3 regions of the Cyclobacterium sp. 10D3-21 genome follow, and region 3 is predicted to be linked to each of the others. Evidence: riboswitches for the same ligand, from Rfam matches in the RefSeq annotation. Region 3 holds a riboswitch; each other region holds the start of a gene.
The links. Region 3 has a riboswitch for S-adenosylmethionine ahead of AC0L7T_RS11400 (O-succinylhomoserine sulfhydrylase). Riboswitches for the same ligand answer to the same signal wherever they lie in the genome.
Positions count from the first base shown of each region.

Region 1: linked by a shared signal. The riboswitch ahead of AC0L7T_RS20885 (homocysteine S-methyltransferase family protein) and the one ahead of AC0L7T_RS11400 (O-succinylhomoserine sulfhydrylase) in region 3 are both predicted to bind S-adenosylmethionine.
Region 2: linked by a shared signal. The riboswitch ahead of AC0L7T_RS11990 (O-acetylhomoserine aminocarboxypropyltransferase/cysteine synthase family protein) and the one ahead of AC0L7T_RS11400 (O-succinylhomoserine sulfhydrylase) in region 3 are both predicted to bind S-adenosylmethionine.

Region 1 covers NZ_CM147924.1:5,418,724-5,422,004, reverse strand. The annotation lists gene AC0L7T_RS20895 (PAS domain S-box protein) at 1-136, shown strand, start outside; gene AC0L7T_RS20890 (hypothetical protein) at 214-1,521, shown strand; SAM riboswitch class I at 1,796-1,897, shown strand; gene AC0L7T_RS20885 (homocysteine S-methyltransferase family protein) at 1,974-3,017, shown strand; gene metH (methionine synthase) at 3,022-3,281, shown strand, end outside.
Region 2 covers NZ_CM147924.1:2,965,939-2,969,219, forward strand. The annotation lists gene AC0L7T_RS11985 (homoserine O-acetyltransferase family protein) at 1-606, opposite strand, end outside; gene AC0L7T_RS11990 (O-acetylhomoserine aminocarboxypropyltransferase/cysteine synthase family protein) at 618-1,922, opposite strand; SAM riboswitch class I at 2,114-2,223, opposite strand; gene AC0L7T_RS11995 (S8 family peptidase) at 2,746-3,281, shown strand, end outside.
Region 3 covers NZ_CM147924.1:2,819,457-2,822,737, reverse strand. The annotation lists gene AC0L7T_RS11410 (DUF4407 domain-containing protein) at 1-585, opposite strand, end outside; gene AC0L7T_RS11405 (SGNH/GDSL hydrolase family protein) at 898-1,548, shown strand; SAM riboswitch class I at 1,898-2,002, shown strand; gene AC0L7T_RS11400 (O-succinylhomoserine sulfhydrylase) at 2,119-3,281, shown strand, end outside.

The DNA of each region.
Region 1 (3,281 bases), 2.6 Mb from region 3:
TATTCCGATTATTGCCCTTACTGCCTCTTCTTTACTGGAAGTAAAAGACCAACTTGAAGCCTCAGGAATGGACGATTACATTTCCAAACCTTTCACACCAGAGAACCTTTATGGTAAAATTATCAATTATCTCTGATGTGGGATTGATTTTTATGGATAAATGGTAGCGGAATTCACCAGCTAAAATGATATCTTTGCAACTTTAATAGCCCTATGAGATGGATTTTATATATACCGCTTTGGCTGGGATTGGCCTATAATCTGCATGCACAGGGCAATGTTTCCGAGCGATCAACGATTTACGTTTTGGCCGGTTCGTCAGGTGCAAATTTAAGAGAATTCAATGAAATGCTTTCCGATAAGGGTATTTCAAACCTTAGAGGAGGGTACTCTACCCTTGGAATTGGTTATCAATACCGTTTGTCCGATTTCATTCTTGGTTTTGAGCTTTATCAAAACAAAGGGGCTAACTCCTATTATAAAGATTATATCATAGATAATCGGAGCACACGCTTTTATATGAATGTAGGGTATTCACTTACTGAGGAAGGTAAATTTCATCTCATTCATTACATGTCCCTAGGGGCTGGATACCTGGATTTTGAAATGCTTAAAGACCAGAGCAAGGTGGATGACCTTGGAGTTTTTCTACAGCAACCAGAACAGGGTTTTATTTTAAGGGAACGCAATATTCACAAAGGAACGCAAAATTTTGGCGGATTTTTGACCGAAATAGGCTTCCAATTTGGCTACGATTTTAACGTTCCAGGACTTGAAGAAACGGTTGGTCTCCTTGGGAAATTTGGGTATTCCTTCAGCCCATTTGAGGGAGCTTGGAAAATGAATGAGGTTACGTTTGACAACTTGCAAAGTGGGGCGTTTTTCAGGTTAGGAGCAGGTATTGCTATGCCAGATGAAAATCTTTTCTTTCCTGATGCTGGTATTGGTGTACACTTTTTTTACGGTGTGAACTTCACCAACCCCGATAAGCTAAATGACTATTTAATTAACAATGATTTGGCACCTTTTAAAGACACCCCGAACAATATAGGGATGAAAATAATAGGGGAAAACCGAAGATGGATCTATTCTTTTGATGTCTTTAATATAGCCAATTCAGGTAGAGCTGATGAAGACCATGAACATACCTTGAACAGTGTGAGGTTATATGGAAACTATGGATACCAGCTTTACAAAATGAGAAACCTGGAATTAGGTGTGCTTGGTGGCCTGGGATATGGAAGTATTCGGTATACCTTATCAAACGATAAAAAACCAGAATTCCCTGCTTTATTTGAAGAACCTGATTATGATGGTTATTTAAAAAGTAAAGGGATCATGGGAAAATCAGAAGTGATGGTTGCCTATGCCATACCAGTATTCAATAAGATGTTTAGGTTTGTCACCTCCGCACACGCTGGCTATGAGCTACCCTTAAGCACTTATAAGTTAGGGGAATTAAATATGTCAAGTTATATGGCTGGACCTTACTTACAATTTGGTATTGGTTTAAGACCCTAATCGATTATTGTTTTTTCAAAACCTTTCTAAGTAAACTGTCATTGTGTACCAGAACCCTTGATAGGGTAAATTGATAGATGACTTTAAGGCTTCCAATGATTATTGGTGACCGCCTACTAACTAGCAATTTTTATTTTGAAAATGACTTTACTTATGATTGCGAATGACTTGTGCCTTTTGGTCAACAGTATTTTATAAATGAGATTTACCAGAGCGATTTCAAAGTTTTTCGCAAAAAGAGAATTTTTTTCCTGAATTCATGTTACTTTTGAATTGCTTATCGAGAAAGACGGAGGGTAGGGCCCTATGATGTCTTAGCAACCTGAGTTGACAAGGTGCTAATTCCCATTCCGGAAATGCCGGATAAAGATGAGCCGCAAAAGTTAGAAAATACCCTCTAGTTTTACATCGGTTCATGCTCGTATAAGTTTTTTAATAAATATACGATTCACATGGCAAGAAGAACTAACTTATTACTCCAACAATTACAAAAACGAATTTTGATATTGGATGGTGCTATGGGTACCATGATACAAAGATATGGCTTAAAGGAAGAAGATTTTAGAAATCAGGACCTTGCAGCTGTCAAGAAATCGTTAAAAGGAAACAACGATTTACTTTCTTTGACCCGACCGGGTATAATCAAAGACATACATAAAGCCTATTTTGAAGCGGGTGCCGATATTATCGAAACCAATACTTTTAGCAGTACCTCTATAGCCCAGGAAGATTATGGGCTGTCTGAGATAGCTTATCAACTTAATTTTGAGTCCGCAAAAATTGCGCGTGAGGTAGCGGATGATTTCTCTTCCCGAGAACCGGATAAACCCAGGTTTGTAGCTGGAGCAATTGGACCTACAAATAGAACTGCTTCACTTTCACCGGATGTCAATGACCCTGGATTTAGAGCGGTTAGTTTTGATCAACTGGTGGCTGCCTATTCTGAGCAGATAGAAGGTTTGTTGGATGGTGGAGTAGACCTGCTTTTGGTCGAAACGGTGTTTGATACTTTAAACGCAAAAGCAGCTATTTTTGCTATTCAGGAAGTGTATGAAAAGCGAGATATCCCATTAGAACCATCGGAAGGTGGTATTCCTATTATGGTCTCAGGCACCATTACTGATGCTTCTGGTAGGACACTTTCCGGCCAGACAACTGAGGCATTCCTGATCTCGATTTCACATGTTCCTTTACTTAGTATTGGATTAAATTGTGCATTAGGAGCGGCAGAATTGAGACCTTACCTAAAGGTGCTTTCGGATAAATCACCATTTAATGTGAGCGTATACCCCAATGCAGGTCTTCCCAATGAGTTTGGTGAATACGATCAGGGACCAGAAGAAATGAGTGAGGAAGTAAGCCTGTTTTTGAAACAAGGTTGGGTGAACATTGTCGGGGGATGTTGTGGGACTACACCTGAGCATATAGCAGCCTTGGCAAAATCAGCCAGTAATTTTCCACCTAGAATTAAGCAGGTATTAACCGAAGAAGATTAATTTCATGAGCAATTCTACAAAAGTGCCCAATTTACAGTTATCAGGATTAGAACCTTTGGTTTTTAATGAGACCCTAAATTTTGTAAATATAGGGGAGCGTACCAATGTGACTGGGTCTAAGAAATTTGCAAGGCTTGTACTTAACGACAATTATGATGAAGCCCTTGAGGTGGCCTTGGATCAGGTTAGGGGAGGAGCTCAGATTCTTGACGTCTGTATGGATGAAGCCATGCTGGACGGGGAAGCTGCCATGGTGAAATTTCT
Region 2 (3,281 bases), 150 kb from region 3:
TTCAGGATTTAATTTGCCCCAGGTACTGTCGGATTCAATCGCCATTCTCTGGGTTTCATTAAAACCAATGATCCAGGGGGAGGCTTTTGCATTGGAGGCAACAATAATGGCATTTTCCAGGTTTTTTCCCAGCGTAACTGCCCACTCCAATGCTACCTGCCCACCTAAAGAACCTCCAATAACCGTATTGATTTTATCTAATCCCAGGTGAATTCTCAATTTATCCAACGCTGCCGCAATGTCCCTTGTAGTTAAATTAGGGAAGTCATAATAATATGGCTTTCCCTGCTTTGGGTCATTGCTCAACGGTTGGGTTGAGCCATAGCAGGAACCAAGGAAATTGGCACAAACAATGAAATATTTGGAGGGGTCAAAAAATTTGTCCTCCCCAATTAATCCAGACCACCATTCCTGTGGATTGGCATCTCCTGTTAAAGCATGCAATACCCAAATCACATTGTCTTTATTGGTATTTAACTGGCCTTGGGTAGTGAAATTCAATTGGAATTCCGGAAAAGATTCTCCGGATTCCAAAAGTAATGCTTCCTGGCAATAGAAGATTTCTTGAGTCATTTCAATAGTCAAATGCGGCGATTGAAGGTTCATTTTAATTGGTTTTATACTTTGTCAAAAGCAGCAATAAGGTCGGCTTTCACATCCTCAATGTGTTCTATACCCAAAGAAATCCTTAACATGGTTGGTGTTACACCTGCTGCTAACTGGGCTTCGTCAGAAAGCTGCTGATGGGTGGTGGCTGAAGGTTGAATGATCAAAGTTTTTGCATCTCCAACATTGGCCAAATGAGAAATTAATTCCAGATTGTTAATAAAGTTTGAAGCAGTCTCTTTTTCTCCTTCAATTTCAAAACTTAACACCCCGCCAAATCCATTGGGAAGATATTTTTTTGCGGTTACATAATAAGGGCTATTTGTCAATCCAGGATAGTTAACAGACTTTACTTTAGGTTGTTGTTCCAACCATTTCGCCAGTTCCAAAGCATTGTCAACAGTACGTTGTACACGTAAGGACAACGTTTCTAAACCTTGCAATAGTAAGAATGAATTAAAAGGGCTGATTGCCGGTCCAAAATCTCTTAGTCCTTCTACTCTTGCTCTGATAGCGAAAGCAATGTTAGGCAGCCCTAGAGGGTTGTTATAACCAAAGGTGTCCCAGAAATTCATACCATGATAGCCTTCTGATGGCTCAGAAAATTCAGGGAATTTACCATTGCCCCAGTTGTAATTACCGCCATCTACAATAATGCCACCTATAGAAGTCCCATGGCCACCGATCCATTTGGTTGCAGAAGAGGTGACAATGTTAGCGCCATGTTTGATAGGTTGGCAAAGATATCCTCCTGCGCCAAAAGTATTGTCAACCACTAAAGGGATATCATGCTTTTTGGCTAGCGCAGCTATGGCTTCAAAATCTGGAACATTAAATTCCGGATTGCCAATGGTCTCAACGTATATGGCTTTGGTTTTTTCATCAATTTTTTCTGCCAAATCCGCAGCTTTGTCAGATTTTGCAAATCTTGCTTCTATTCCTATTCTCTTGAAAGAAACCTTAAACTGATTGTAAGTGCCTCCATAAAGGAAAGGAGAAGTAACGAAATTATCACCAACGCTAAGGAAGTTATTCAGCGCTAAGAATTGAGCTGCTTGGCCTGAGGCTGTTGCCACTGCTGCTACGCCACCTTCTAATGCTGCTACCCTTTTCTCAAAGACATCTGAGGTAGGGTTCATTATCCTTGTATAGATATTCCCAAATTCCTTTAGGGCAAATAAATTGGCGCCATGTTCAGCTGAATTAAATACATAAGAACTGGTTTGATAAATAGGTACTGCTCTGGAATTGGTTGTAGGATCTACTTCTTGTCCGGCATGAACCTGCAATGTTTCGAAACGATAATTTTTTGACATGTTCTTTGTTTTTTTAGGTTTGTTATCAATTCTAATAAACTTGATTAAGTATACAATGTGCAAAACTACCTGGCACTAAATGCATCTAAGGCAGAATTTTTCCATTCTTTTAGAAAAGAAAATAAATGATTGAAGAAATTTCTGGAAACTTTATCCTTTTTTATGCTGTAAAATAAAACCATATAGTTTTGAATTTATATTCCCAGATGTAAACTTTTTCATCTGGCAGGAATTGGCACCTTGGATTTTCCAGGTTGCCAGAGGGTCACCGAGCCTGTCTCTTGCCTCTTCTATATAAATCCTGACACTTTTAAAAAAGTAAAAGGATTATGCAAAATAAACCTACATTGTTAAATTTTCCAATAGATGGCAGTAATTTTTTATGATATAAAGTCAATCTTTCAGGTAATCAGTAGGTTACAAACTGTCAAGGAAACAAATAAAATTAAGAGGGAATAGAAAAACATTGTTAGTCTTGACCTATTCTTTAGATCAAAAATCTCTTTAACTTTCTAAAATTTAAAGAGTTAATATCAGATTCCGACACCTAATCTGTTATTATTTATTTTTGAAATTTTAGCCACAAATTCTAGCATTGTTCCACCATTTGACTTAACATTTAGAAATAAGAACAAGGCTTTTTCTGTTTTTGTTTTCAGGCCCTTTGATTTCGCTGTCTTAAAATTAAACCACAAAAAGGATAATCTTACCGTAAAAGTTTTTGAGATTTGTTTCAAACTGAATCTTTGGTACCTTTCTATTTAAGAAAACACGAGTAACAGCAATAAAAAATCTACTAAATCATATTTATACTTCAAATTTTATGCAAAGAAATTTCAAAACTTATTTTTATGCTTTTTTACTGGGTGTTGTTCTCAGTGGTTATGGTTCTGTATCCGCATTTTCAGAGACTATATATCTTAAAGATAGTCTAGAAACGCCTGACAATTGGTTTTTACTTGATCCCATAGATGATGGGATAATGGGGACTGGTGCAGAAAAAGCCTACCAGAAATTACTTCAAGGGAAATCTCCAAAAGCCATGATTGTGGTCGCTGTGATTGATTCTGGGATAGATATTACCCACGAGGATCTTCAGGGGAAAATATGGACCAATGAGGACGAAATAGCTGGAAATGGAATAGATGATGACAAAAATGGGTATATAGACGATGTCCATGGCTGGAATTTTATTGGAGGCAAGGATGGTTCTCAGGTGGATAATGATTCACACGAATTGACCAGAGAATATATCCGATTAAAAGCCAAATATGGGGACATTGACCAAGAAGATGTAAAACGTAAAAACAAAGAGGAGTTCGCCTATTGGGAAAAAATCAATGAAAACTTTGAGAAGAC
Region 3 (3,281 bases):
TATACCTGCTCTACCAGTTGTTTCGCCGGTTTTCACGCCAAACCGTTCATTGTCGTATTCTACTTGCTTTTCATTTCTAAAGGCTTCTTTGCTTTTAATTTCAGCATTTAAAGCTTCTATTTCCTCTTCCAACTTGAGTAGCTCCGGGTAACCCGCTTTTATTTCATCTTTACTTTCACTTATAGTTGACAATCGTTGTCTGTCCAGCTCCCGATTGATTTCTTTTTCAAATATTTTCAATTCTAAAGGTTTTGCAATGACTAAGGCAATCAATATTGCCAATATTAGTCTGGGAATTGCCTGTTTAAGCTCCGAAAGAAATTTTTCTCTCTTTTTAAGTGTTGAAACGATATACCTATCCAGGTTAAAAATCATCAACATCCATACAATACCAACAGCAAAAACGGCAAAAATGGATTCAAAAATGGTAAACAGGGCATAGCCTACGGATAATCCAGCAAACACAGCCGTAAATAGAACAGTCCCCCCTATTCCTATAAACTGATGAATGGAACCTGGGCACCGCTTTACCAAAGGAAGGTATGCTCCAGAACAAAATACGAGAAAGCGTTCTAATTTATTCATAAAAGGCTGGTACTTCTTTAGATTTTAAACGAAATACATTTCAAGGACACTGCCAAATATTTTCTTTCATTTAAATTTAAAACGGCTTTTTAAAAAATTATTATATTTATTTGACAATCAATACTTTAAAAAATTATTTTTAGATAAATATTGGTGTTTTATCAATTGTCTTTTCAACTCATGACAATAAAAAACCTTTTAAAAGCACAAAACAGAAAAATGTCCGGTTCAATTGTCCGATAATGATACAATCAAAATATTTTAAAATTCACATAATTAAAGTATTTTGGAACCCAAAACCCATATAAGATTATGAAAAAAAATAATTTCCTTTTAACAGCTCTTTTACTTTTTATAGGTTTGTCGGTTTTTGCACAAGATCCTGCAAGATTTAAGAACCAGGTAGCACAGATTAATAAAGATTATCCAAGCCAGAACAATTTAAATACGATAGTTTTCACTGGTAGTTCTACTATTCGAATGTGGAAAAGCCTTCAGGAAGATTTCCCAGAACACAAGGTTATAAATGCTGGGTTTGGTGGTTCTCAGTCTGCTGATTTACTTTTTTATTTAAACGAATTGGTATTAGATTATAAGCCTTCGAAGGTGTTTATTTATGAAGGTGACAATGATATCTCAGGAGGAAAATCTACAGAAGAGATTTTGGCCAATTATGATCTTATCGTTAGCAAAATTCACCAGGCACTACCAGACACAGAAATTATACTAATTAGCCCAAAACCAAGTGTTTCCAGATGGGAATTAGTTGATAAGTACCTTGAATTAAACAAAAATCTAAAAAAATCAACCAAGGGTAAAAAATACTTGAAATATGCAGATTTATGGAAGCCTATGCTTAACAAGGACAAAGAACCTATGAAGGACATCTTCCTTGAAGACAACCTCCATATGAATGCAAAAGGCTATGCCATTTGGGCCAAAACGATCAAGAAGTTTCTGTAAACCACTTGCCAATATTAAGTCAAATTAGTCAAACGTAAACATCGCATGCTATAAATTGATTGTCAATAAGAAATACTTTCTTATTTAACCTCAAGATGGTTTACTCCGCTATATTTAGCCCGAAATAGGTAAACAACTGCCTAATTCGGGCTAAATTTATTTCTGGCGTTATAGCATTCTCATTCCTTAAAGGCTTAAGTAAAAAAAACATAAAACAGAATGGCGGCCTATTTGTTCCAGTTAATAGTATACAATTCTTTCAAAAGGTCTCGTAAGCCAATATAAAAAACAAGTGAGATTTGGAAAATAGCCGTGTCATTCCTTTATTTGCATTGAATTTCAGGAAACTGATTTATATAGAAGAGGCGAGAGATCAGGCTCTGTGAACCTCTGGCAACCTTCCGAACCAAGGAAAGGTGCCAATACCTGCCCATTAAATAGGGAACGATAAATTAGAAAATATGACAGCACTTACATTCTCCTTCTTTATCTACCTCGTTTATTTTCACTATTCAGCTATTTCGCCGAATGGGTTATATTCATGTATCTACGGTAAGAAAAATTTCTTTTATGGATTATAAAAATTTTGAAACACAAGCAGTAAGAATAGCTGCCTCTTCCTCAAATCAGAGAGAACATTCCGCTCCTATTTACCTTAGTTCCAGTTTCGTATTTGATTCTGCAGAACAAGCCAGGCAAATGTTTGCAGATGAAATTGAAGGAAATATATATTCCAGGTATGCCAATCCGAATACCAGTGATTTAATAGAAAAGGTATGTGCTGCAGAAGGCACTGAAAGTGGTGTTACAACTGCTTCTGGAATGGCTGCAATGTTTGGTAGTATGGCATCATTGTTAAGGCAGGGAGACCATATTCTTGCCTCCAGGTCATTGTTCGGATCTACGCACCAACTTTTAACGCGCATATTTCCTAAGTGGGGAATTTCGCATACCTACGGTGACATATCAGATATTGATCAGTGGGAGCAACTGGTACAACCTAATACTAAGATGTTGTTTATCGAAACCCCATCCAACCCGGGTTTGGAAATTATTGATTTGGAATATATTGCAAAATTTGCAAATGCACATAACCTCGTTCTGGTTGTGGACAATTGCTTTGCTACTCCTTACCTTCAGCAGCCAGCAAAATGGGGAGCGCATATTGTCACCCACAGTGCTACTAAATTCATTGACGGACAAGGACGGGTTTTAGGAGGGCTCATCTTAGGGAAAAAGGAGCTGATAGACGAAGTTCAGTTTTTTATGCGACATACCGGACCATCATTGTCCCCTTTTAATGCCTGGATATTGTCCAAGAGCATGGAGACTTTGGCCGTTAGAATGGACAGACATTGTGAAAGTGCGCTTAAAATCGCCCAGTATTTTGAAGGAAACAAAGAAGTGGAAGTGGTGAAATATCCATTTTTAGCCTCCCATCCACAATTCGACCTCGCTAAAAAACAAATGAAACATGGCGGAGGAATTATCACCTTAACCTTAAAAGGGGGATTAGCCAGAGCTAAAAAGTTTATTGATCAATTACAGATGATCTCTGTCACTGCAAACCTTGGAGATACCCGTAGCATTGTCACCCATCCTGCTTCTACCACACACAGCAAACTTACCCAAGAGGAAAGAGAAAAAGTGGGTATTTTAAATGGATTGGTCAGGCTATCTGTAGGACTGGAACATGTAGACGACATTATTCTTGATATAGAAAGCGCATTGGA